Regions from separate parts of the Mesorhizobium sp. B2-7-3 genome, predicted to be linked through region 3. Evidence: predicted binding sites of a transcription regulator. Region 3 holds the regulator's gene; each other region holds the start of a gene.
What was found. Region 3 encodes PhoB, which activates phosphate uptake and scavenging genes when phosphate is short. Its sites were predicted from a motif close to TGTCATNNANCTGTCAT; they were not measured.
Positions count from the first base shown of each region.

Region 1: a site for PhoB is predicted at 6,938-6,954, ahead of phnF (phosphonate metabolism transcriptional regulator PhnF). Genes of this name have one in related genera too.
Region 2: a site for PhoB is predicted at 5,762-5,778, ahead of phnC (phosphonate ABC transporter ATP-binding protein). Genes of this name have one in related genera too.

Region 1 covers NZ_VFTY01000002.1:603,319-611,343, reverse strand. The annotation lists gene FJW04_RS06960 (altronate dehydratase family protein) at 1-33, shown strand, start outside; gene FJW04_RS06955 (aldo/keto reductase) at 95-1,093, shown strand; gene FJW04_RS06950 (ABC transporter substrate-binding protein) at 1,429-2,421, shown strand; gene FJW04_RS06945 (sugar ABC transporter ATP-binding protein) at 2,573-4,126, shown strand; gene FJW04_RS06940 (ABC transporter permease) at 4,123-5,088, shown strand; gene FJW04_RS06935 (zinc-binding alcohol dehydrogenase family protein) at 5,153-6,169, shown strand; gene phnF (phosphonate metabolism transcriptional regulator PhnF) at 6,172-6,921, opposite strand; gene phnG (phosphonate C-P lyase system protein PhnG) at 7,033-7,494, shown strand; gene phnH (phosphonate C-P lyase system protein PhnH) at 7,494-8,025, shown strand, end outside.
Region 2 covers NZ_VFTY01000002.1:592,445-600,469, forward strand. The annotation lists gene FJW04_RS06860 (Gfo/Idh/MocA family oxidoreductase) at 1-61, shown strand, start outside; gene FJW04_RS06865 (sugar phosphate isomerase/epimerase) at 274-1,125, shown strand; gene phnE (phosphonate ABC transporter, permease protein PhnE) at 1,419-2,786, opposite strand; gene phnE (phosphonate ABC transporter, permease protein PhnE) at 2,790-3,746, opposite strand; gene phnD (phosphonate ABC transporter substrate-binding protein) at 3,806-4,714, opposite strand; gene phnC (phosphonate ABC transporter ATP-binding protein) at 4,826-5,683, opposite strand; gene FJW04_RS06890 (DUF1868 domain-containing protein) at 5,814-6,524, opposite strand; gene FJW04_RS06895 (DapH/DapD/GlmU-related protein) at 6,611-7,249, opposite strand; gene phnL (phosphonate C-P lyase system protein PhnL) at 7,246-7,953, opposite strand; gene phnK (phosphonate C-P lyase system protein PhnK) at 8,000-8,025, opposite strand, start outside.
Region 3 covers NZ_VFTY01000002.1:199,319-207,343, reverse strand. The annotation lists gene FJW04_RS05035 (CHASE domain-containing protein) at 1-1,087, opposite strand, end outside; gene FJW04_RS05030 (ATP-binding cassette domain-containing protein) at 1,228-2,052, opposite strand; gene FJW04_RS05025 (sugar ABC transporter permease) at 2,063-3,415, opposite strand; gene xylF (D-xylose ABC transporter substrate-binding protein) at 3,652-4,692, opposite strand; gene FJW04_RS05015 (ROK family protein) at 4,958-6,193, shown strand; gene phoB (phosphate regulon transcriptional regulator PhoB) at 6,196-6,885, opposite strand; gene phoU (phosphate signaling complex protein PhoU) at 6,905-7,612, opposite strand; gene pstB (phosphate ABC transporter ATP-binding protein PstB) at 7,638-8,025, opposite strand, start outside.

The sequences.
Region 1 (8,025 bases), 400 kb from region 3:
TTCGTGCCCTGGCATCTCGGCGCGACGCTCTGATTTCGATTGATGTCTGATAGACTGCCCGGCCGGACAAGTGGCCGGGATAGGGAGGTTGCGCATGGAAAAACGCCGCATCGGCCAGACCGCGTTGGAGGTCACCGAAGTCAGTTTCGGAGGCGCCGCGATCGGCGGCCTCTACCGGGCGTGTTCGCGCGAAGCGGCAATGGAAACGCTGCAGGGTGCCTGGGAGGCGGGTCTGCGCTATTTCGACACCGCGCCCTTCTACGGTTTCGGCCTGTCGGAACGGCGCTTCGGCGATTTCCTGCGCTACAAGCCACGTGATTCCTATGTGCTGTCGACTAAGGTCGGCCGCCTGCTTCACCCGGTGCCCGAAGATCAGGTGCCAGACCACTCCTATGTCGATCCGCTGCCCTTCGCGCTGGACTACGACTATTCCTATGACGGCATCATGCGCTCGGTCGAGTTCAGCTATGCGCGCCTTGGGCTAAACAGGATAGACATCCTGTTTGTCCACGATATCGGCGTTTACACGCACGGTGTCGAGAAAACCAAATTGCACTTTCGCCAGTTGATGGACGGCGGCCTCAAGGCGCTCGAGGAGCTGAAGCGGGCCGGCACGATTTCCGCCTACGGGCTCGGCGTCAATGAAGTCCAGATCTGCCTCGACGTGATGCGCCGCGCGCCGCTCGACTGCATCCTGCTCGCCAGCCGCTATTCCTTGCTCGACCGCAGCGCGGAAGCCGAATTGCTGCCGCTGTGCCGGGCGCAACGGACCTCGCTTGTCATTGGCGGGGTTTTCAACTCAGGCATATTGGCGACCGGGCCGGTGCAAGGGGCGCATTTCGACTACCAGCCCGCCAGCCGCGATGTTCTCGACCGTGTCGACGCCATGGAGAAGATCGCCGCTGAAGGTGGCTACCCGCTGCCCGCCGCCGCGTTCCAGTTTCCTTTGCACGAACCCGCGGTCGCCACTGTGCTGACCGGTACCGCAAAATTGGCAAACCTGACGCGCAACCTCGAACTGCTCGATATCGACGTGCCGGAGACGGACTATGCCAGGTATCGTCCCTACACGGTGGTGCAGGAACTGCATTGAAGCGCATCGTCGCGATGTGCACGGGCGCGCGACCCGCCTTCACGATGTCGCGATCCAGAGAAGAATGAACATTCCATGTTGACTGATCTATGGAATTAATATTCCATACCTTCACAGAACGGAAACGGGAGCGCCTGACCGCGACAAGGGAGAGCCGCCGCTGGGGAGTCATTGTCGGGCAGTTGGAAGAACTGGCTGAAACACCGCTTGCATCGGCTGGATCGATGCACTATCAAAACGGTGCAACTGTTTTTTATTGATAAAGTTCTGTTTGGGCCACGCCTATCCGGACGGAGCTTCCGTTAACGTTCACCGGGCGACTTAGGGAGGATCCTATGAAATTCGTGACCAGCATTCTCAACCGCCGCGCCGTCATGGCCCTGGCGGCAGCATCGATGCTCACCGGCGTCATGCATACCGCACCGGTTTCGGCGGCGGATGTGACCATCCCGATCATTGTCAAGGACACCACGTCCTTCTACTGGCAGATCGTTCTGGCCGGCGCCCGCAAGGCCGGCAAGGATCTCGGCATCAACGTGCCGGAACTCGGCGCCCAGGCCGAGACTGACGTCAACGGCCAGGTCTCGATCCTCGAGAACGCCGTCGCCAGCAACCCGGCCGCGATCGTGATCGCGCCCACCGAGTTCAAGGCGCTGGGCAAGCCGATCGATGAAGCGGCCGCCAAGGTCAAGGTCATCGGCATCGACTCCGGCGCCGACTCCAAGGCCTTCACCTCGTTCCTGACCACCGACAACGTGCAGGGCGGACGCGTCGCCGCGGACGGCCTTGCCGCCGCCATCGGCGCCGCCAATGGCGGCAAGATCGAGGGCGACGTCGCCCTGATCACCAACGCTCCCGGCGCCGGCTCGCTCGAACAGCGCAAGCAGGGCTTCACCGAGCAGCTCAAGGCAAAATATCCCGGCCTGAAGCTGGTCGCCGACAAATACGCCGACGGCCAGGCCACCACCGGACTCAACATCGCCACCGACCTGATCACCGCCAATCCGAACCTCAAGGGCATCTTCGCCTCCAACCTGATCATGGCGCAGGGCGTCGGCCAGGCCGTCGCCGAGAACAACCTTGGCGGCAAGCTGGCGCTGGTCGGCTTCGACAGCGACGAGAAGCTGATCAAGTTCCTCAACGACGGCGTCATTTCCGCCCTCGTCGTCCAGGATCCCTACCGGATGGGCTATGACGGCATCAAGACCGCGCTCGCCGCCTCGAAGGGCGAAAAGGTCGAGGCCAATGTCGACACCGGCGCCAATCTGGTGACCAAGGCCAATATGAAGGACCCCAAGATCGACGCGCTGCTCAATCCCAAGCTCTAAGCAGCCGGCGTTCAAAACCGCTTCCGGGGCCAGAGGCCCCGGAAGCATCCGCCGCCAAAGCGGCTTGGCGATCAGCCCGTTTGGCCTTCGCCTGAAAGACGACCGCAGCCTCGCCGAATGCCAACCGCGAGGCCAATCTGGGAGGATTGTCATGACGCCGACGGCGCAGGAACTGCATCCGGCCCCCGTGCTGGAACCCGGCAGGACCATCCTCGAACTGCGCGGGCTGGAAAAACGCTACCCCGGCACCCATGCGCTGAAGCCGGTCAATCTCGCCTTCAAGTCAGGCGAAATCCACGCCATCGTCGGCGAGAACGGCGCCGGCAAATCGACCCTCATCAAACTCCTGACCGGCGTCATGCCGCGCACCTCTGGCGAGGTCCTCTGGGAAGGCCAGCCGGCAGCCCTGGCGACGCCGCATGAAGCGATGGCGCTCGGCATCAATGCCGTGCACCAGGAAGTCGTGCTGTGCCGTCACCTGACGGTCGCCGCCAACATGTTCCTTGGCGAGGAAAATTCCCGTTTCGGCATCCTGCAGCAGCGCGCCATGGTCAGGGAAGCGCAGACGATCATCGACGATCTCGGCTTCGACCTGCCGGCGCATGTCGTGCTGGGTGATCTCACCATCGGCCAGCAACAGCTGATCGCCGCTGCCCGCGCCACGGTGCGCGGCACCAAATTCCTGATCTTCGACGAACCCACGGCCTACCTCACCCGCAAGGAGGCCGACCAGCTTTTCACGCTGATCCGGCGCCTGAAGGGTGAAGGCGTGACGATCATCTACATTAGCCATCGCATGGAGGAAGTCTTCGAACTCGCCGACCGGGTTTCCGTGCTGCGCGACGGCACGCTGGTCGGCACACGCAATATCGCCGAGACCAATGATGCCGAGCTGGTCAAGATGATGATCAACCGCTCTATCGAACAGGTCTATCACAAGGAGCATTTCACGCCGGGCGCTCCGATCGTCGAAACAAGGAACCTGTCGGGCAAAGGCTTCGAGAACATCTCGATGACGGTGCGTGCCGGTGAGATCGTCGGCCTCTACGGACTGATCGGCGCCGGCCGCAGCGAGTTCGTCACCTCGCTCTATGGACGTCACAAGAAGTCGGCCGGCCAGATCCTGTGGGAAGGCAAGGACGTCCAGATCAACTCCGAGCACGACGCGATCAAGCTCGGCATGGCACTGGCGCCGGAAAGCCGCCGCGACCAAGGCCTTTGCCTCAATTTGCCGGTTGGCCTCAACCTCAATTTGCCGATCTACAAGCGCATCTCCAGCAATCTGTTGATCTCGAATGCGAAAGAGAAGGCCGAGGCCGACCGTCAGATCGCCGGCCTGAGGATCAAGACGCCGACGCGCGGGGCGCTGGCGTCGAGCCTTTCGGGCGGCAACCAGCAGAAGATCGTCATCGGCAAATGGCTGGCGCACGGCGCCAAGCTGTTCATCTTCGACGAACCGACGGTCGGCGTCGATGTCGGCACCAAGGCGGAGATCTATCGCCTGTTCGGCGAGCTGTTGTCGAAGGGCGCCGGCATCATCCTGATCTCGTCCTATTTGCCGGAGGTCTACGAACTGGCCGACACGCTGCACGTGTTCCGGCGCGGCAAGCTGGTGGCCACGCACGGGTTCCATACCGCCAGTCACGAGGACATTCTCACGCAGGCGCTCGCCGAGAAACAAGAAAAACTGGGAGGACAGACATGAGCATCGAGGCGATCCCCGCCGAAAAACCGAAGCGCAACTACAACGTCCTGTTCGGGCTGACGCTGCTGGCGCTGCTGGTGCTGCTCTGGATCGTCCTGTCCCTGGCGACGCCAAGCTTCGCCTCGGGTAACAACATCGCCAATCTTCTGCGGCAGGGCTCGATGATCGCCATCATGGCGGTCGGCCAGACCTTCGTCATCATCACCGGCGGCATCGATCTGTCGGTCGGCGCGGTGGTCGGCTTCGCCACCGTCGTCGTCGCCATGCTGATCAATGCCGGCGTTCCGATCGCGGTCGCCATCCTGATCACCTTGCTCGTCGGTGTCGCCATCGGCCTTTTCCATGGCTTCGGCATCGTCAAGATGGGCTTGCCGCCGTTCATCATCACGCTGGCGACGCTGACCTCGCTGCGCGGCATCGGCCTTTTGATGACCAACGGCAACTCGATCAACATCAACAGCGACAGCTTTACCGCCTTCTCGCGCAATTCCTTTATCGGCATCCCCAATTTGTTCTGGATGGTGATCCTGGTGGGTGTGCCCGCCTATGTCTTCCTGCATCACAGCCGTTGGGGCCGCTACCTCTTTTCGGTCGGCTCCAACGCCGAGGCCTCGCGCCTGTCCGGCGTCAATGTCCAGCGCACCATCTACATGGCTTATACGCTGTCCGGCCTGTGCGCGGCCTTCGTCGGCGTGCTGCTCGCCGCCCGCATCGGCATCGGCAACCCGACCCAGGCCGAGGGCTGGGAACTGCAGGCGATCGCCTCTTCGGTCATCGGCGGCACCTCGCTGTTCGGCGCGGTCGGCTCGGTGCACGGGCCGCTGCTTGGCGCCTTCATCCTGGCCACCATCAACAACGGCGCCAACCTGCTCAACGTCAACTCGTTCTGGCAGCGCATCATCACCGGCGCGCTGATCATCATCATCGTCTACTTCGACGGACTGCGCCGCCGCGGCAAATGACGCATTCCAATCGATCGCCGGCCTGGCGCGGGCCGGCGATTTCTTGAACAGACTGGATCAAAGCATGAAAGCCGTCGTCTGCCGCTCGCCCGGCGACCTTGTTGTCGAAGACCACCCGGCTCCCGGCGCCCCGCCTCCCGGCTGGGCCCTGGTGGCGGTCAGTCATGTCGGCATCTGCGGCACCGACTACCATATCTTCGAGGGTAAGCACCCTTTCCTCGCCTATCCCCGCATCATGGGCCATGAAGTCTCCGGCACAGTGACCGAGCGGGGCGAAGGCGTCGACCTCGCCCTTGGCGAACCGGTGATCATCAACCCCTACCTTTCCTGCGGCAAATGCATCGCCTGCCGGCACGGCAAGCCCAATTGCTGTGTCAGGATCGAAGTGCTCGGCGTGCACCGCGACGGCGCGATGTGCGAACAGATCCTGGTGCCGGCTAAGAATCTCTATCCCACCAACGGCCTGTCGCTCGCCGACGCCGCCGCCGTCGAATTCCTGGCCATCGGGGCGCATGCCGTCCGGCGCGCCCGGGCCGAGCCTGGCGCCCGCACCCTGGTCATCGGCGCCGGCCCGATCGGGCTCGGCACCGCCATCTTCGCCCGCATTGCCGGGTTGGATGTGACACTTCTCGATATGAGCACCGAAAGACTGGTCTTCGCGGCGAGTGAACTCGGCTTTTCGATTCTCGACGGCTCGCAAGGACCCGTGTCCGATCTGGTGCGTGATGCGACCGACGGCGAAGGCTTCGACGTAGTCTTCGACGCCACCGGCAACACGCGATCGGTTCAATCGGCCTTTGCCCACGTCGCGCATGGCGGAGCGCTGGTGCTGGTCAGCGTCGTCAAGGACGATATTGTTTTTTCCGATCCCGAGTTCCACAAGCGAGAAATGACATTGATCGGCAGCCGCAATGCGTTGCGCGCCGACTTCGACCATGTCGCGGCCTCGATCCGCAATGGTGCCGTGCCGTTGGCCAAGCTTGTCACCCACCGCACCACGCTGGCCGATACGCCAGGAGATCTCGCACGCTGGGCGCATGAAAAGTCGGGCCTGATCAAGGCCGTGATCGAGATCGGATAGCCCTACAGCGCCGACAGCTTCAACTCCACCCGCTCGGCCGGAAAACGCGACTCCGAAAACTGGATCGGCTGGCCGTCGGGTGTGACGTTGACCGCAACCGTGACCAGCACGATGGCGCCCGGCTGCAGATCGAGATCGGCGAGATCGGCGGCGTCGGCATGGCGCGCCGAGAGCACGGTCGATTGCCTGAGATAATCGTCGATACCGAAACGTGCGAGCGAGGCGGTGATAGAACCGGTTTGCGCCATCGCCTTGTCGATGCCGGCAAAGCGCCGGGCATCGAACCATCCAGCGGCGCGCGACACTGGCCGTCCGTCAGCCTCGCCGCGTGTCTCCAACCGGATCACCTCGGCACCCCGGGCAAGGCCAAGGCCTTCGGCCACGCGCTGGCTGGCGGGCTCGACCGACGAAGCGAGCAGCACGACGTGCCGTTCCGACGTCTGCCCCTGCAGGCCAGTCGAAAAGCGTGTCCGCGCGCCAATCGGATACGACAGCCGCTTGCGTGACAGGACGAAGGTGCCGCGCCCCTGTTCGGCCCGCAGCACGCCCTCCTGCACAAGGGCCGATATGGCGCTGCGTACGGTGTGACGGTTAACGCCGTAGCGCTCGGCCAGCGCGACTTCGGGCGGCAGCGCGGCATTTTCGGCGAAATCGCCGGCGGCAATCGATTGCAGGATCCTGTCGGCGATCTGGCGCCACAATGAGACGCCGCTGCGTCGCTCGATGCTGTCGGCCACATCATGCTCGATCATGTTTTGCCCCCCGGCCTGTCACGCACCCGTCATGGACTCGCGTTAGGTAATATGTATAATTTGTATAGTTGTCTATATCAATAGACAAATTTAGCAGAGAGGAAGTTGGCGATGCGAGGACAGGAAGCCCGCGATCAGGCCGAGCGCAAGGCCGCCATGGCGACGCTGGCGCAATCGAGCGGCGACGACATCGTCCGGCTCTGGAACGAGTCTGGCCTGCCTTCGCAAGCCGAACTTCTGCGCGGTCCCGAGACGGGCCTTGTCACGCTTCGTGGCCGCATCGGCGGCGGCGGCGCGCCCTTCAATGTCGGCGAGGCGACCGTCACGCGTGCCACTGTCCGGCTGTCATCCGGGCAGGTCGGCCATTGTTACGCGCTTGGCCGCGACAAGCAGAAGGCGAAGCTGGGAGCAATAGCCGACGCGCTCTGGCAGGACCCTGCCCGCCGCACCGAGGTCGAGACCAGGCTGATCGCGCCTTTGCGGTCGGCGCTTGCCGCTGCCCAGGAAAAACGCCGCGCCGAGACGGCGGCAACGAAGGTGGATTTCTTCACCATGGTTCGCGGAGAAGATTGATGGATATCGCTGCGCAATCGATCGAGGGCGGTTTCGCCGATCCGGTCTTCAACGCTCAGACCGTGTTTCGGGCCGTCATGGATGCCATGGCGCGGCCGGGCAGTGTCCACCCCTTGCCACCCCTGGCCCGCCCGCCGGCTCCGCTCTCGGCGACGTCGGGCGCCGTAGCACTGGCGCTATGCGACAACGACACGCCGCTCTGGCTCGACCCGGCCCTGCATGCCTCCGCCGCGATCGGGTCTTGGCTTGGTTTCCACACCGGCGCGCCGCTGGCCAACACGCCGGCCGACGCGCATTTCGCATTTGTTGCCACGCCGGCCGAGATGATGACGCTCGACGGTTTTTCGCAGGGCACGCAGGATTATCCCGACCGATCGACGACGCTGATCCTGCAGGTCGGCGACCTCGTTTCAGGCACTCCGTTACTGCTGGAAGGCCCGGGCATTGAAACCAGCGCCACGATCGCGCCGGCACGGATGCCGCGCCATTTCGTCGAGCAGTGGAAGCAGAATATCAGGCGCTTTCCGCGCG
Region 2 (8,025 bases), 390 kb from region 3:
GGCCTTCATCGAGGCCTGCGTGAAGTCGTCGAAGAAGAACGGGGCCTGGACCAAGCTGTAAGAGGCGCCGAGTAACGAGGGCCCTCACCCAGATAGCCAACCGGATTGCGAAAGGCAATTCGGGGCAATCCGGCCTCTCCCCGAGGGGGAGAGGAGGCGTTGGCGCATATCTCTTCTCCCTCTCAGGGAGAAGGTGGCCGCGAAGCGGCCGGATGAGGGGAGCGGCGAACACCGGCGGTGCAATCGGCCGGCCGCCAAAAAGGGAGGGCGTCGATGAAGATCGGCATGTGCATGTTCTTGTGGACGACGGCGGTATCGAAGAAGCACGAGCCGCTGCTTCGAGACATCAAGGCAACCGGCTTCGACGGTGTCGAAATCCCGATCTTCGCCGGCACGCCGGACGACTACAGGAAGCTGGGCGAATTGCTCGACCGTATCGGGCTGGAGCGGACCGCTGTGTCAGCCATGGGCGATCCGGCGATGAACCTGATTTCGGCCGATGCGGCAACACGCAAGGCCGGTGTCGACTACATGAAATGGGCGATCGATTGCGCCGATGCGCTTGGCGCCCGCACGCTGAGCGGACCGCTGCATTCGACGCTCGGCGGATTTTCCGGGTCCGGACCGACCGCCGCCGAAAAGAAGCGCTCGATCGCCTCGCAGCGTGCCATCGGCGACCATGCCGGAAAGCGCAACGTCACCGTCGGGCTCGAGGCGCTGAACCGCTTCGAATGCTACCTCCTCAACACCATGGCCGACCTGTCGGAGCATATCGATGCCATCGACCGGCCGCACATCAAGGCGATGTACGACACGTTCCACGCCAATATCGAGGAAGCCGACCCGATCGGCGCCTATACGAAGCACCGGGGCAATGTCGTGCATATCCATATATCGGAGAACGATCGCGGCGTGCCGGGGCGTGGCAACATTCCGTGGAAGGAAACTTTTTCCGCCATTCGCAAGAGCGGCTATGACGACTGGCTGACGATCGAAGCGTTCGGTCGCTCGCTGAAGGATCTGGCGGCGGCGACCAAGGTGTGGAGGGATTTTTCCGAGATGCCGGAAGCCGTCTATCGCGATGGGTACAGGCATATCAGGGACGGGTGGAGGAAGGCGGCTTAGGCGCCTACGTCTGGTCCATTTTCTATTTGTGTTCGCGTCGCTTGCCAGGTGGTTCCCCCACTCCGTCTCGGCTTCGCCGAGCCACCTCTCCCCCCTCCGGAGGGAGAGGAAGGGGCTGGTGGGGCCGGGACACGAAGAGAGCCTCGGCCTTCGGGGACAAGCGCGGATCGGACAGTCTGGTGCCTTTCCTCTACCCCGTCGACCGGGGGAGAGGTGTCGAGCGAAGCTCGACGGAGTGGGGGTCGACCCCTCGGCGCCGGGCGAGACGATGCTTGCGCTTCTGCGTCACAACACTAACCCTGCCTGGCCTGGATCCTGTTGTAATCGTGGATCGTCCGGCTCAGCCGGCGGCGCAGGAAGTTGGATATGTTGTCGAAAACGAAGACGACGAGCAGAATTAGCAGCACCATGTAGAACACGTTAGCCCAGTTGGAATTGGTGCGCATCGCTTCCCACAGTTTCAGGCCGATGCCGCCGGCGCCGACGGCGCCGATGATGGTGGCGCCGCGGGTGTTGGATTCCCACTGGTAGAGTGTCTGGCTGATGAAGACCGGGATCACTTCGGGCATCACGCCGTAGCGCTGCACCAGGATGCCGTTGGCGCCGGTCGAGAGCACGCCTTCGCGCGGCTTGTCGTCGATGTTCTCCAGGCCTTCCGAATAGACTTTGCCGAGGGTGCCGATCTCGGTGAAGAAAATCGCTGCACTTCCCGCCAGCGGGCCGGGGCCGAAGGCGCGGGTGAAGAACAACGCCCAGATCAGCATGTCGACCGAGCGCATGAAGTCGAAGAAGCGCTTGAGCACCTGGCTGAGCACGCCGTTCGGCGTGATGTTGCGCGCCGCGAAGAAGGCAAGGGGGAAGGCGACGATGCCGCCGAGCAGCGTGCCAAGGAAGGCCATGACAATGGTCTGCAGCAGCTTCGTCCAGACGTCGCCGTGCTGCCACTGGGCGTTGTTCCAGATGTTGTCGCCGGCGAGGGCGAGGTTGGTGGTACCTGGTTTCAGCTCTGGTCCCGAGATGATCAGCGAGATCACTTCCCGCGCTGACTTGCCGAAGAACGGCGAGCGCGTGTCGAAGACGAAGTTCGCCCAGCCGAGGAAGCGCTTGCGCACCTTGACGCGGTCGACAGTGACGCGCACCTCGCCAGCGAAGCCCATTTTGGCCACCACCTCGTCGTCATGGGCGGTGATCCAGTCCGGTACCGCACCCGTGACCACCGGCTTGCCGCTGGTCAGCGAAACAGGCACGGTCTGGCCGTTGGCGACGATCGTCGCCTGCGTCTTGTCGAAGGTGACGGATTTTGCCGGCCCGTCGATCAGCACGGTGAAGGTGCCGTCTGGATTCCTGACCACCCAGTCGGGATTCGGGTTGTCGCCCAGCGCGGAAAAGCGCGGGTATTTGGGCGTGATCTCCGGCTGGTCGAGACGGAATTCCGGCTGCAGATCGTAGCTGATCCATTGTGTCAGGAAGAGCGGCAGGCGCTCCCAGTGCGATTCCCGCAGCACCTGCGGCAGGCTGAAGAACCACAAGGCATAGATCAGATAGAGGAGAGTGCCGACGAACAGAAGGAGCGGACCGAAGCGCTTGTATGCCGGGCGCCGGAACACCTGCGGGTGGCGCGCCTCGATCGACAGCATCTCCTCAGCGGTCATGGTCGCCATGATTTACGCCCCCATCATGAAGGCTTGTTCGCCGACCAGCTTGCGACGAAGCCAGGCGGAAAACTGGTCGATGATGAAGATGGTGGTGAACAGGAGCAGCACCAGTGCCAGCGTCTTGGCGCCGAAGCCGCGCGAGATCGAGAGCTTCAGCTCTTCGCCGATGCCGCCGCCGCCAACGGCGCCGATGATGGTCGAGACGCGGACGTTGATCTCCACGCGCAGCAGCGTGTACGACATGAAGTTGGGCAACACCTGCGGCAGGCCGGCAAAGCGAACCCGCTCGAACCAGTTGGCGCCGACTGCGCGCAGGCCTTCCTCGGCTCGCATGTCGATGTTCTCGTTGATCTCGTAGAACAGCTTGCCGAGTGCGCCGATGGAATGCAGGCCGATGGCGATGATGGCGGCGATCGGACCGGTCGAGACGATGGCCGCGAACAGCCCGGCGATGACGATCTCCGGAAAGGCACGCAGCAATTCCATGAAGCGCTTGACCACCAGCCTCAGTGCCGGATGAGGCGTCAGGTTGCGCGCCGCGATGAAGGAAAAGGGCACGGCGAAGACAAAGCCGATGAAGGTCGAGACCAGCGCCACGTTCACGGTGGTCAGCATCAGCTCGACATATTCGGGGATGTAGAAACCGTCCCAGACGTAGACGCGGCCGAGCGGGAAGTTGAATTCCTGGGTGCCGGTATCATGCGGCGAGGCAATGTCGAACAGCGCCCGCCAGACGTCGTTCCAGTCCTTGGGGACCAGCCAGCTCAGGAAATCCAGAATATGCGGCAGCCGGTCGAAGAAGTGCCCGGCGTTGGCTTCGTCGGCGAACCACATGCTGGAAAGCATCGCGGCAAGCAGCAGCCCGACGCCCAGCACGGTATAGAACCGGCGCAGCGACGTCTGGCGTCGCCAGGCATCGGCCATCTCGTGGGTGGCGCCGGAGGGGGCTGTCACGGAAAGGGTCATGATCGGAGATGCAAAAAGGGCGGTACTTGATGAGGTACCGCCCTTTTGCAATTTCGCCGTTAGCCGCCGATGGCTGCCTTACGGGCTTCTACGATGACGCTGTAGAAGTCCGGCTTCACCGGAACGTAGCCGGTGAAATCGCCGCCTTCGACGCCTTCGAAGCAAGCCTTGTCCTTCTTGGGCAGGTCGGTGAAGAAGGCCGCCAGCTTGGCGGTCATGTCGTCGCCGATCGCGGTGCGCACGACAAGCGGGCCGTTCGGGATCAGGCCCGAGCGCCAGACTTCGACGAAGTCGTTAGGGTCGACGGCGCCCTTGGCGACTTCCTTGTGGAAGGTGCCGGAGGTGTAGCCGTTCTTGAAGTCGCCGATGCCCGAGGAATCGTCGACCGCGACATCTACCTTACCGTCACGCACGGCCAGAACGTTGTTTTCGTGGCCGCCATTGAACTGGGTCGAAGCGAAGTAGGTCTCGTTCGAGGCGCCGGTGGTCTTCGGAATCTGGGTCAGCGGGATCAGATAGCCGGAGGTCGAATCCGGATCGGCATAGCCGAGCTTCTTGCCCTTGGCCGACTTGATGTCGGTGATCCCCGACGTCTTCAGCGCCAGCCCGATCGAATAGTAGCCGGTGGAGCCGTCGGTCTGCTTGGTGGTGAGGATCGGGGTAACCGCCTTCGGATCCTTGAGATAGACGCTGGCGTAGCCGGAAGCGCCGAGTTCGGCGAAGTCGAGCGTGCCGCCGAGCAGGCCCTGGATGACGCCGTCATAGTCAGCGGCGGGGAACAGCGAAACCTTCTCGAAGCCAAACTCTGCCTTCAGGTGATCGGCCAGGCACTGGTAGTTGCGCAGCCGGTCGGTTTCGTTTTCACCGCCGAGAATGCCGACGCGAAATTCCTTCATGTCGGCGGCATGGGCCATGCTGGTGGCCATGGCGAGCACCGAAACGGCACCGAAAACCATCTTCCTGAACATTGATATCTCTCCTGTAAGTTCCGGCCCCGCGCCGGCAGCGTTCTTGATCTTGACAAGTGCCCTTGACGCGGACGGACGATCCAGGCTGCTCGCTATTGGCCCTTACTGGGCTCAGTATCCCGGGAATGCGGGCTCGAGCGGTCCGGCGGATGCGGCGATCTTCTGCTTGAAGGCAACGCTGGTGGAGGTGATGACCTCCGATATCTCGCCGCCATTGCTGTCGGCGCCGTAGACAAGACGCACGGCTTGGCGGTCGAGCTCTTCGGGCGGCCCGTCGAAGACGACCTTGCCGGTGGCCATGCCGATGATGCGGTTGCAATAGGTGCGGGCGGTATCGAGCGTATGCAGATTGGTGACAACGGTGATGCCTTCGCGCAGATTGATGTCCTGCAGAGAATCCATCACCACCTTGGCGTTGAGCGGGTCGAGCGAGGCGATCGGCTCGTCGGCGAGGATCACCCTGGGCTGCTGCATCATGGCGCGGGCGATGGCGACGCGCTGCTGCTGGCCGCCCGACAGCGTGCCGGCGGGCTGAAGTGCGGTGCGGGCGATGTCGAGCCGCTCGAGCGCGGCGACCGCCTCCGCGCACTCGGCGCGCGAAAACATGCCCAGAAGATTGGACAGGGTCGAACGGTGGTTCAATTTGCCGAGCAGCACGTTGGTCAGCACGTCGAGGCGCGGCACCAGGTTGAACTGCTGGAAGATCATGGCGCAGTCGCGCTGCCAGCGCCGCAGCGGCGACCCGCGCAGCCTGGAAACCTCTGCGCCGTCAAAAAAAATCGACCCCTGGCTGGGGTCGACAAGACGGTTGATCATGCGAAGAAGAGTGGATTTGCCTGCACCCGAACGACCGATGACGCCGACCATCTGCCCTTGCGGGATCGAGATGCTGACGTCGCTGACGGCGGTGTTCTTGCCAAATCGTCGGCTGACGCCGCGGATTTCGAGCGTGGCAGAGTTTGCTGACATGGGCTGGTTCCAGTCCGGTCCATATTGATCGTCAGGCACTCGCCTAACGCAACCACATGAACCTGCCGTGTCGCGATGATGTCAGTTTTGTTACGCTCCACAGGCGCGGCGACTGGCGCCTTGCGGGCGATCAGCCGAGCACCAGCAATTCCTCGAAATGCTTCATGTCGCGGAATGCGCAGAAGGCGGGAGCCTTGATCTCGATCACCGGCGCCTGGCGCGCGAAAAGTGCCAGGCAATCGTCAAACAGCGCCTGCCACGCGGCGGCCCTATCATCATCAAAGCGCTGGATCTGATAGGCGAAGGTGATGTGGAAGACGTAGGTGTCGTGGTCGGGATGCCGGTAGCCGAACGGCACCGCGAGCGCATCGCGCCAGGCACGCATGATGCGCGCATCCTCGTCGGTCACGCCGGCAACGGTGAGGCCGGTCGGCAGGACCTCGGCCACCTTGATGTTGAAAGGCCCGAAGCCCTGGAACCCCTTCAGGCGCTCCAGATAGAGGCGGGTCATGGCGTCGATGCTGGTGTCGAGCGGCACGTCCCGCGGCCAGAAGGGCAGGCGACGGCGATATTCGATTATGCCCTGGAAAAGGGTCATGTGCAGGCTGGAAACGGGCATGAAGGCGAGGCGGTCGGCATCAGGCATTGCCAGCATCTTCTCGCGGACAGCTAACACCACCGCTTCCGAAGGCGAGCCGCTGACCAGATGGCTGACGACGGTGTTGCCCGGCTCGAGGAGGAAGTTGCCTGACGCGTCGTAGCGCGTGCCGAGATGCGCCGGCAACGCCGGATTGGAGCCGGCAAAGAATCCGGCGAGCGAGGGTCTGAGGGTGTCGAGCATGGCGATCTCCTTGAAGGAGATCGCGTCCTGTCCGAGTCCTGTGTCAAGGGTATGAACAAGCCGGCGATATGACGATGATGCGAGGGCTATGCCTCTTTGCCCGATGCACGTTCCTCGTATTTCTCCAAAAACGCTTCGGCCGTCAGCTCCCGAAAATCATCGAGCGCGGCGCGCAGCCTTGCGTGATCCCAATCCCACCAGGCAAGCGCCTGGTAGCGCGCGGCGGTGCGGCGGTCGAAGCGCTCGCGGATCGGTTTTGCCGGTACGCCGGCGACGATCGTGTAGGGCGCGACGTCCTTCGAGACGACGGCGCCGGCGCCAACGGCGGCGCCGTCGCCGACGGTGACGCCGGGCAGGACGGTCGAGCCGTGGCCGAGCCAGGTGTCGTGGCCGATGGTGACGCGCTTGGCGCGGCGCTCGGCGAAGAATTCGCTCTCATGCTCGGCATCGTCCCAATAGTCGGAGGCGCGGTAGGTGAAGTGGTGCAGCGTCGGCCGCCAGGTCGGGTGGTTGGTGGCATTGAGGCGCACGCTGGCGGCGATGTTGGCAAATTTGCCGATCGTCGCGCACCAGACCGCGCAGTCCTGCATCATGTAGGAATAGTCGCCGATCTCGCTTTCCGAAACCCGGCTGCGGTCGGCGATCTCGGTCCAGCGGCCGAGTGTCGAGTTGTGCACCTCCGCCGTCGGGTGGACCAGCGGCGTCTCCGATAGCTTCCTGGTCATGCGGCGATTTTTCCCGGAGCGAAGGCGGTGACGTCGATGATGCGGTCGGCCACCGCCTCGCGCACATCGTGATCGTGGAAGATGCCGAGCAGGGCGACGCCCGCCGCCTTTTTGGCGGCGATGAGTTCGATCACCACGTCGCGGTTCGTCGCATCGAGCGATGCGGTCGGCTCGTCGAGCAGCAGGATGGGGTGCTCGGTGATGAAGCCTCGCGCGATGTTGACACGCTGCTGCTCGCCGCCCGAGAAGGTTGCCGGTGGCAGCATCCAGAGTTTTTCCGGCAGGTTGAGCTGGGCCAGCAACGCGCGTGCCTTGGCTCGGGCTGCCTCGCGCTCCTCACCGCGTTCAACCAGTGGCTCAGCGACGACGTCGAGAGCCGAGACACGCGGCACGGTGCGCAGGAACTGGCTGACATAGCCGATCGTTTGCCGGCGTACGGCAAGCACGGTGCGCGGGCTGGCATGGGCGAGGTCGATCAGTCCGTCCTCGTGCCTGACGATGATCTGGCCTTCGTCGACGGCGTAGTTGCCGTAGAGCATCTTCAGGATCGAACTCTTGCCGGCGCCGGACGGACCACCGAGCACGGTGCATTCGCCCGCCTTGATCGAGAACGAGACACCCGCGACGACAGGGAGTTTGATGCCGTCGCGCAGATGCATGGTGAAGCTTTTGGCAACGTCGGAAACAACGAGTGGGGTCGGCATCAGAAGGTTCTCCGATTGTCGTCGGTCGGCGGGACACGCGCCATCATCACACCTGCAAAATCGAGGAAACGA
Region 3 (8,025 bases):
TGGTGATGGAGTTCTTGATGCGATGCTTCATCTCCTGCAGCATCAGGTCCTTTTCGAGCAGGCTTTTTTCCGTCGTCTCGTGCAAGGCCGACACTGCGTCATAGGCTCGCTCCTGATAGCGCGCCACCAGCGCGATGGCGCCTGCCAGGAGCAGGCCGAACAGCCCCAGCATCACGGGGATGGCGCGCGAAGAGGGTTGCGAGAAGGCGCTGGTTGGCCTGAACAATACCGTCCAAGGGCGTCCCGCCACGGTCATCTTGCGGGTGACCAGCAGCCGGTCTCCCAGGGATGAGGCCGGTGGCGTCTCCGAGCGGAACAACAGGTTGTCGCCGTTCACCGCTCCATCATAGATCTCGGTGTTGACCGGCAGCAGCGGCGCACGGCTGAGCGCGATCTGGAACAGGTCCCGGGCCCGAAAGGCCGCATAGAGAAAGCCGGCGGTCGAGGACCGCGATGCGTTGATGACCTCCGGTGCGGTTTCCACATTGAGCCGCACATAGACCAGGAAGCCCGTGAAAGTCTGCGCCACGCCCGTGCCCTGGCCGAGTTGCACCAGCCCGCTCGCATGCTGCTGGTCGTCGGCCATGGCTTTTTCGATCGCCGCACGCCGCACCGGCTCGCTGAACATGTCGTAGCCGATGATGGTCTGGTTGGACGGATCGAGCGGCTCGAAAAGCGCGATCGGCGTGCGCCAGGCCTGCGTCGTATCCGGATAGACCGGATGACTGGCGCCGAAATCGTGGAGGGTGTCGCGTTCCACCGCTGCCTCGTCGCCCGTCCTGACCAGCCGCAGGAAGCCGATGCCTCGCAGGCCGGCGAAATTGTTGTCGACATCCAGCGCCTTGAAGAATGCCTTGAACTCGTTCTGGGAAATATCGCCGTTGCGTGCGTCGAACAGGGCCTGTGTCGAGCGCAGCAGCGACAGGTGCAGGTCGATGCGGCTCTCGATCCGGTTGAGGGCGTCATCGGCCGCCCCTTCGAACTTGATGCGGGCGGCTTCCTGCGTCGCGAAATAAGCGAACCCCGCCATGGTCATGCTGATCAGTGCAACGGCAATGAACGCGACGATTGGAAAAAGCTTCTTCAACGGATGATGCGGTCCATGAGCAAAACAGGACCTTTTATGGGCAAGTCGCCGGGCCAACACAATGGTCAGGCCACACCATCGTGATCACTGGCATATCACGTGACCGGCAACGGGGCGTGCCCGAAGCGGCCTGACCGGCCTCAGGCGGCGATCTTCAGCGCGCCCGGCCCCGGTATGGCACCTGGAGGACATTTGCCCAGGATGATCATCCCAAGCACCTCGTCCTGCGTGACGTCAGTCGTGCGGGCGGTACCGACCACCTGGCCATTCTTCATCACGCAGACACGGTCGGCCAGCTCGAACACGTCGTGGATGTCGTGGCTGATCAGGAAGATGCCGATGCCATCGGATTTGAGCTGCCTGACCAACTCGCCGACCTGGGCGGTTTCCTGGGGCCCAAGTGCCGCCGTCGGCTCGTCCATGATCAGGATGCGGGCATTGAACAGGATCGCGCGGGCGATCGCCACCGATTGCCGCTGACCGCCCGATAGCTTGATCACCGGCTCCTTGAAGCGCTGGAAGCGGGGATTGAGCCGCCCCATCACCTTGCGCGCCTCGGCCTCCATGGCGACGTCGTCGAGCGTGCCCCAGGCGGTCATCAGTTCGCGGCCGAGGAACAGGTTGGCGGCGGCATCGACATTGTCGGCCAGCGCCAGCGTCTGGTAGATCGTCTCGATACCGTATTTCTTGGCGTCGCGCGGGTTGGAAATCGCTGCCTCCTCGCCATTGACGAAGATCTGGCCCGCATCGCGTTTGTAGGCGCCGGACAGGATCTTGATCAGCGTCGACTTGCCGGCGCCGTTGTGGCCGAGCAGTGCCACGACCTCGCCGGGGAAAAGATCGATCGAGGCGTCGTCGACGGCGCGGATGCCGCCGAAGGCGATCGAGATGTTGCGCATGTCGACCAGCGGCGTGCCAGTGGGCGCAGTTGTGAGGGCCCTTACGGGAGCGGTTTTGTCAGCCATGGTCGTATCCCTAAACCCGCTTGCGATAGACGGTGTCGAGCCAGACGGCGATGACCAGCACGGCGCCGACGACGATGCTCTGCAACGGCGAATCGACACCGAGCAGCACCATGCCCGACTGCAGCGACTGCATCAGCAATGCACCGAGCATGGCGCCGATGATGGTTCCCGAGCCGCCGGCAAGCGAGGTGCCGCCGATGACGGCCGCGGCAATGACCAGCAGCTCATCCAATGTTCCCAGCACATTGGTGGACGAGTTCTGCCGGGCCGACGAAATGGCGGCGGCGATCGTGGCCAGCACGCCCATGATCATGAACACCTTCATGGTGATCCAGCGCGTGTTGATGCCGGCGAGATTGGCCGCTTCCGGATTGCCGCCGATAGCAAAGACATAACGGCCGAAACGGGTGCGGTTGGTGATGAAGGTCATGACCAGACCGACGGCGACCGCCATCAGCACCGGTATGGCGATGCCGTGGGCGATGAACAGCCCGCCCTCCGGCACGGTGATGTTGTTGGCGGCCGCGTACCGGTTCACGATCCCGATCGGCCATGGATAGGAGTTGGCTAGCCAGACCGCGCCCATGATGACGGCGCAGGTGACGACGCCGAGCAGCGTCTCGGCCCAGATCGGCCGCAGGGGGAAGCGGAAGCGCTTGCGCTGGACCCGCCCGTTGAACAGCGCGAACACGACGGCCAGGCAGGCGACGATGCCGACGACCCAGCTCCAGGTGGCGCCGATCGATCCGGCCGGTCCGCCGCCCATAAGCTGGAACGTGGCGTCGAGCGGTGCCACCGTCTGGCCTGACGTGACCCACCAGGCGGCGCCGCGCCAGACCAGCAGGCCACCCAGCGTGACGATGAAGGCCGGCACTTCGAGATAGGCGATGACGAAGCCCTGGAAGGCGCCGATCAAAAGCCCGAGCGCCAGACCGATGACCAGTGCCAGGACCCAGATCCATGGGTTGCCGAGTTCAAGTCCTACGAACCGAACCAGGAAATGTACCTGCGCAAAGCCCATGACCATGCCGATCAAGCCCTCGGCGGAACCGACGGACAGGTCGATGTTGCGCATGACGATGACCAGCACCATGCCGCAGGCCATGATGGCGACCGCGGACGTCTGCACCGACAGGTTCCACAGATTGCGTGGCGTGAGGAACGTGCGGCTGTCGAAATCGAGCGGATTGACACCAAGACGCAGGCTCGAAATCACATGCAGCGCGACCCAGATCAGCAGCAGCGCGCCGATCATGCCGAGCATGCGGGTATCGATCTCGGTCGCCTTCAGGAAACGCGCGACCGCGCCGAGTTCCGACGCACGCGCCGTATCGGCCTGCGAGGTTGAGGTCGTGTCGGTCATGATGTCCTCCCAGCGGCTTGCCGTCTGACGCGGAGCCGGACCAGAGCCCAGAAGTTAGCCGCCAGCGGCGGAAACACAAATCTTGTCGGGAAAACGCCGCGGCTTGGAAGCAATTCCAGGAAAAGTGCGTAAGGGTTTTTGTCCGGAATTGCGAAGACAAGGAAATTGGAACGGCCAGTGTTCAGAACACTGACCGTTCCACGCCGCGGCGTTTCCGACTTTTCAGGCGATCAAGCTCAGTTGCAGGCCGCGACGCTGCCCGCGGCAACGCCCGTGCAGACTTCGTCCTTCTTGATCCAGCCGGCGTCGATGACGAGGTTGAGATTGTCCTTGGTGATGGCCACCGGGGTCAGGAACAGCGACTTGACGGTGTTGCCGCCAGGCGTCGTGAAGTCCTTCACGCCGGCGATGTCGGTCATCTTCTTGCCGTCGGCGAGTTGCGAGGCGATCTCGGCGGCGTTCTTGCCGAGTTCGCGCGCGTCCTTCCACACCGACACGGTCTGGGTGCCGAGCGCGATGCGGTTGAGCGCGGCGTGGTCGCCGTCCTGGCCGGAGACCGGCACGGTGCCGGCGAGCCCCTGCGCCGTCAGCGCCGCGACGACGCCGCCGGCGGTGCCGTCATTGGCGGCGACCACGGCGTCGACCTTGTTGTCGTTGGCGGTGAGGAACTGTTCCATGTTCTTCTGGGCGTTGGCGGGCAGCCAGCCGTCCGTATAGGCTTCGCCGACATTCTTGATCTTGCCGCTGTCTATGGCCGCCTTCAGCACTTCCATCGAGCCCGAGAACAGGAAGTCGGCATTCGGATCGGCGCCGGAGCCCTTGATGAAGACGTAATTGCCCTCAGGCTTCACCTTGAACACTTCGCGGGCCTGCATGCGGCCAACTTCCTTGTTGTCGAAGGTCAGGTAGAAGACGTCCTTGTTCTCGATCAGGCGGTCATAGCCGACGACCGGAATGCCCTCGTCGAGCGCCTTCTGTACCGCCGGGCCGATGGCCGACGCGTCCTGCGCCAGGATGATCAGCGAATTGGCACCCTGCGAAATCAGGCTCTCGACATCGGTCAGCTGCTTGCCAGGATTGGACTGCGCATCGGCGGAAATGTACTTGTCGCCCGCGGCCTCGATCGCCTTCTTCATGGCGGCCTCGTCGGTCTTCCAGCGCTCCTCCTGGAAGTTGGACCACGACACGCCGATAACCTTGCCCTTCGCCTGCGCGACCGACGCCAGCGTCAGCGACATGGCGACACCCGCCAGAATGGCGACTGTGAATCTCTTCATGATATCCTCCCTGCGCCGCGTGTGGCGCGACCAAACTGGCCCTAAGGCCGGCACAAAGGCCCTAATTTTTTCGAGCCTCGAAAAAACACTGGTCCATCGCCGGAACACTGTCAACATCGATTCTGACGGATTTTGAGGTGCCGGAAGCCTTTTTTCGAGCCCCGCAATAAATAAATGACAGCCCCAGCCGCTTCTGCCAGTATTCGACCCGTTGCCGGAGGTGTTCGAGGGGGCGTCAAGAACCGCGGCGACGGGGAGGGAAATCATGTCGGTCGGAATCCGCCACGACGATCTGCGCCGGCGCAACCGCGCAATGGTGATTGGAGCCGTGCGCCGGGGTGGCCAGCCCTCGCGCACTGAGATCGCCGCCACCACCGCCCTGAGCCACTCGACCATATCGGCGATATCAGCCGACCTGATCGGCGAAGGTATCCTGAGCGAAGGCAAGCCGAACGAGGCCGGCTCACTGAAACGCGGCCGGCCGCAGGTGGGCCTTTGTCTCAACCCCGAGGCCGCGGCGGTCATGACCGTGGTGCTGTCGCTGAATTTCCTCTCCGTCGCCGTCATCGACTACGCCGGCCAGGTGATATCGGAGGAGCAGCGCCGGCTGGACACGCTGACCATGTCGCGCGAGGCGCTGATCGGCGAATGCGTGGCCATCGTCCGGCGCCGCCTCGAGGATCCCGACCTCGATGTCGCCAGCATTGCCCGCATCGCGCTGGCGATCCAGGGCATCACCGACACCGAGGCGCGCGCCATGCTGTGGTCGCCGATCACGCCGCAGACGGACATTGCCTTCGCCGATATACTCGAAGCCGAATTCGGCATCCCCGCCACCATGGAGAACGACTGCAACATGATGGCTGTGGCGCTGCGCTGGCGCGACCCCGAGCGCTACCGCGACGACTTCATCGCCATCCTGCTCTCGCACGGCATCGGCATGGGCCTGGTGCTGAAGGGCGAGCTGTTCACCGGCACCCATTCCTCGGGCGGCGAGTTCGGCCACATGATCCATCGCCCCGGCGGCGCGCTCTGCCGCTGCGGGCGGCGCGGCTGCGTCGAGGCCTATGCCGGCAACTATGCCATCTGGCGTAATGCAGGACAGATGGGTGAGGACGCCAAACCGGTCGACGTCAGCGACGCCGACATGCGCGCATTGGCGGCCACGGCGCGCGAAAGAGACGGACCGGAGCGCGAGGCCTATCGCAAGGCCGGCGAGGCGCTGGGCTATGGCCTTGGCAGCTTGTTCGCGCTGATCGATCCGGCGCCGGTTGCGATGGTCGGCGTCAGCGCCGCCGCCTTCGATCTGATCGAGCCGGCCTTGCGTGAGGCCATCGCCCAGACCGCCGGCGGCCAGCATTCGACGTCGATTTCCTTCGATACAGAGCCGAACGAATTGCCGCTGATCCGCGAGGGCTGCGCCATGCGCGCGCTCACCTTCGTCGACCAGGAGATCTTCGCGCCGGGCGTGCAGGTGAGATCCGGCAAGAACGTGGCCTGATCTCAATCCTCGCGGATTGCGTAGCCCGCGCCACGGATGGTGCGTATCACATCGGGCATGCGGCCATTGTTGACCGCCTTGCGCAGGCGGCCGACATGCACATCCACGGTGCGCTCGTCGATGTAGATCGTCTCGCCCCAGACATTGTCGAGCAACTGGCTGCGCGAGAACACGCGGCCGGGATGGCGCATCATGAATTCGAGCAGCCTGAACTCGGTCGGTCCGAGCCGGATCTCGCTCTTCTTGCGATAGACCCGGTGCGATTCGCGGTCGAGCACGATGTCGCCGACCTTGAGCACGCTGGACAGCACTTCCGGTTTGGCGCGGCGCAGCAGCGCCTTGACCCGGGCCATGAATTCCGGCGTCGAGAACGGCTTGACCAGATAGTCGTCGGCGCCGGTCGAGAGGCCGCGCACGCGATCGCTCTCCTCGCCGCGCGCCGTCAGCATGATGATCGGCAATCGCTCCGTCTCGGGCCGCATGCGCAGGCGCCGACAGAGTTCGATGCCGGAAACCGCCGGCACCATCCAGTCGAGCACCAGCAGGTCGGGCACGTTTTCCTGGAGGCGTATCTCGGCTTCGTCGCCGCGTGTCACCACCTCGACCTGGTAACCCTCGGACTCCAGGTTGTAGCGGAGGAGCACGCCCAGCGGCTCCTCGTCCTCCACCACCATGATGCGTGGCGCGATCATCGATCGATCATCCCTGCCGTCAAGCCGCCGGCACCGACATCGCCGTCTCGTCCTGCTTCGGACGGTTGGCGGGCAGTTGCGTGCCGGTCAGCACATAATACGCATTCTCGGCGATGTTGGTCACATGGTCGCCGATGCGTTCGAGATTCTTGGCGCAGAACAAAAGATGCGTGCAAGCCGTGATGTTGCGGGGATCCTCCATCATGTAAGTCAGGAGTTCGCGGAAGACCGAAGTGTATTTGACGTCGATGCGTTCGTCGTCATTCCTGAGCTTGGCGAGGGCGGCGGCATCGCCGGCCGCATATTCCTCGACGACGCCCTGCACCTGGATCAGCACCAGCTGCGCCATGGAGTCGATGGAATGCGACAAGTCGCGCGGCGTGGCGGTGAGGCCGACCGAGCCGACGCGCTTGGCGATGTTCTTGGCAAGGTCGCCGATGCGTTCGAGATCGCCCGCCATGCGGATCGAGCCGACGACATGACGCAGATCGTCGGCCATCGGCTGGCGCTTGGCGATTAGGGTGATGGCGCGATCATCGAGTTCGCGCTGGCGCGCGTCCATGATGGCGTCGTCGGAGACGACGCGCTGTGCCAGCGCATTGTCGGAATTCAGCAGCGCCTTGGTGGCGCCGCCGACCATCGTGCCGGCGAGATCGCCCATGTCGCTGATCAGCCTGCTGATCTGCCCGAGATCCTCGTCGAAGGCTGCGACTGTGTGTTCGGCCATGATCCTGGTCCTCGTATGCGTGAGATCAGCCGAAGCGGCCGGTGATATAGTCCTGCGTGCGCTTCTCGCGAGGCGACGTGAAGATCTTCTCGGTCTTGTCGAATTCGACCAGCTCGCCCAGATACATGAAAGCCGTCTGCTTCGAGACGCGCGCGGCCTGCTGCATGTTGTGGGTGACGATGACGATCGTGTAGTCGGCCTGCAACTCGTCGATCAATTCCTCGATCTTGGCGGTCGACAATGGGTCGAGCGCCGAGGCCGGCTCGTCGAGCAGGATGACCTCCGGCTTGACCGCCACGGTGCGGGCGATGCAAAGCCGCTGCTGCTGGCCGCCCGACAGGCTGAGGCCGCTGGCGTTGAGCTTGTCCTTGACCTCGTTCCACAGCGCGGCGCGTTTCAACGCCTGCTCGACA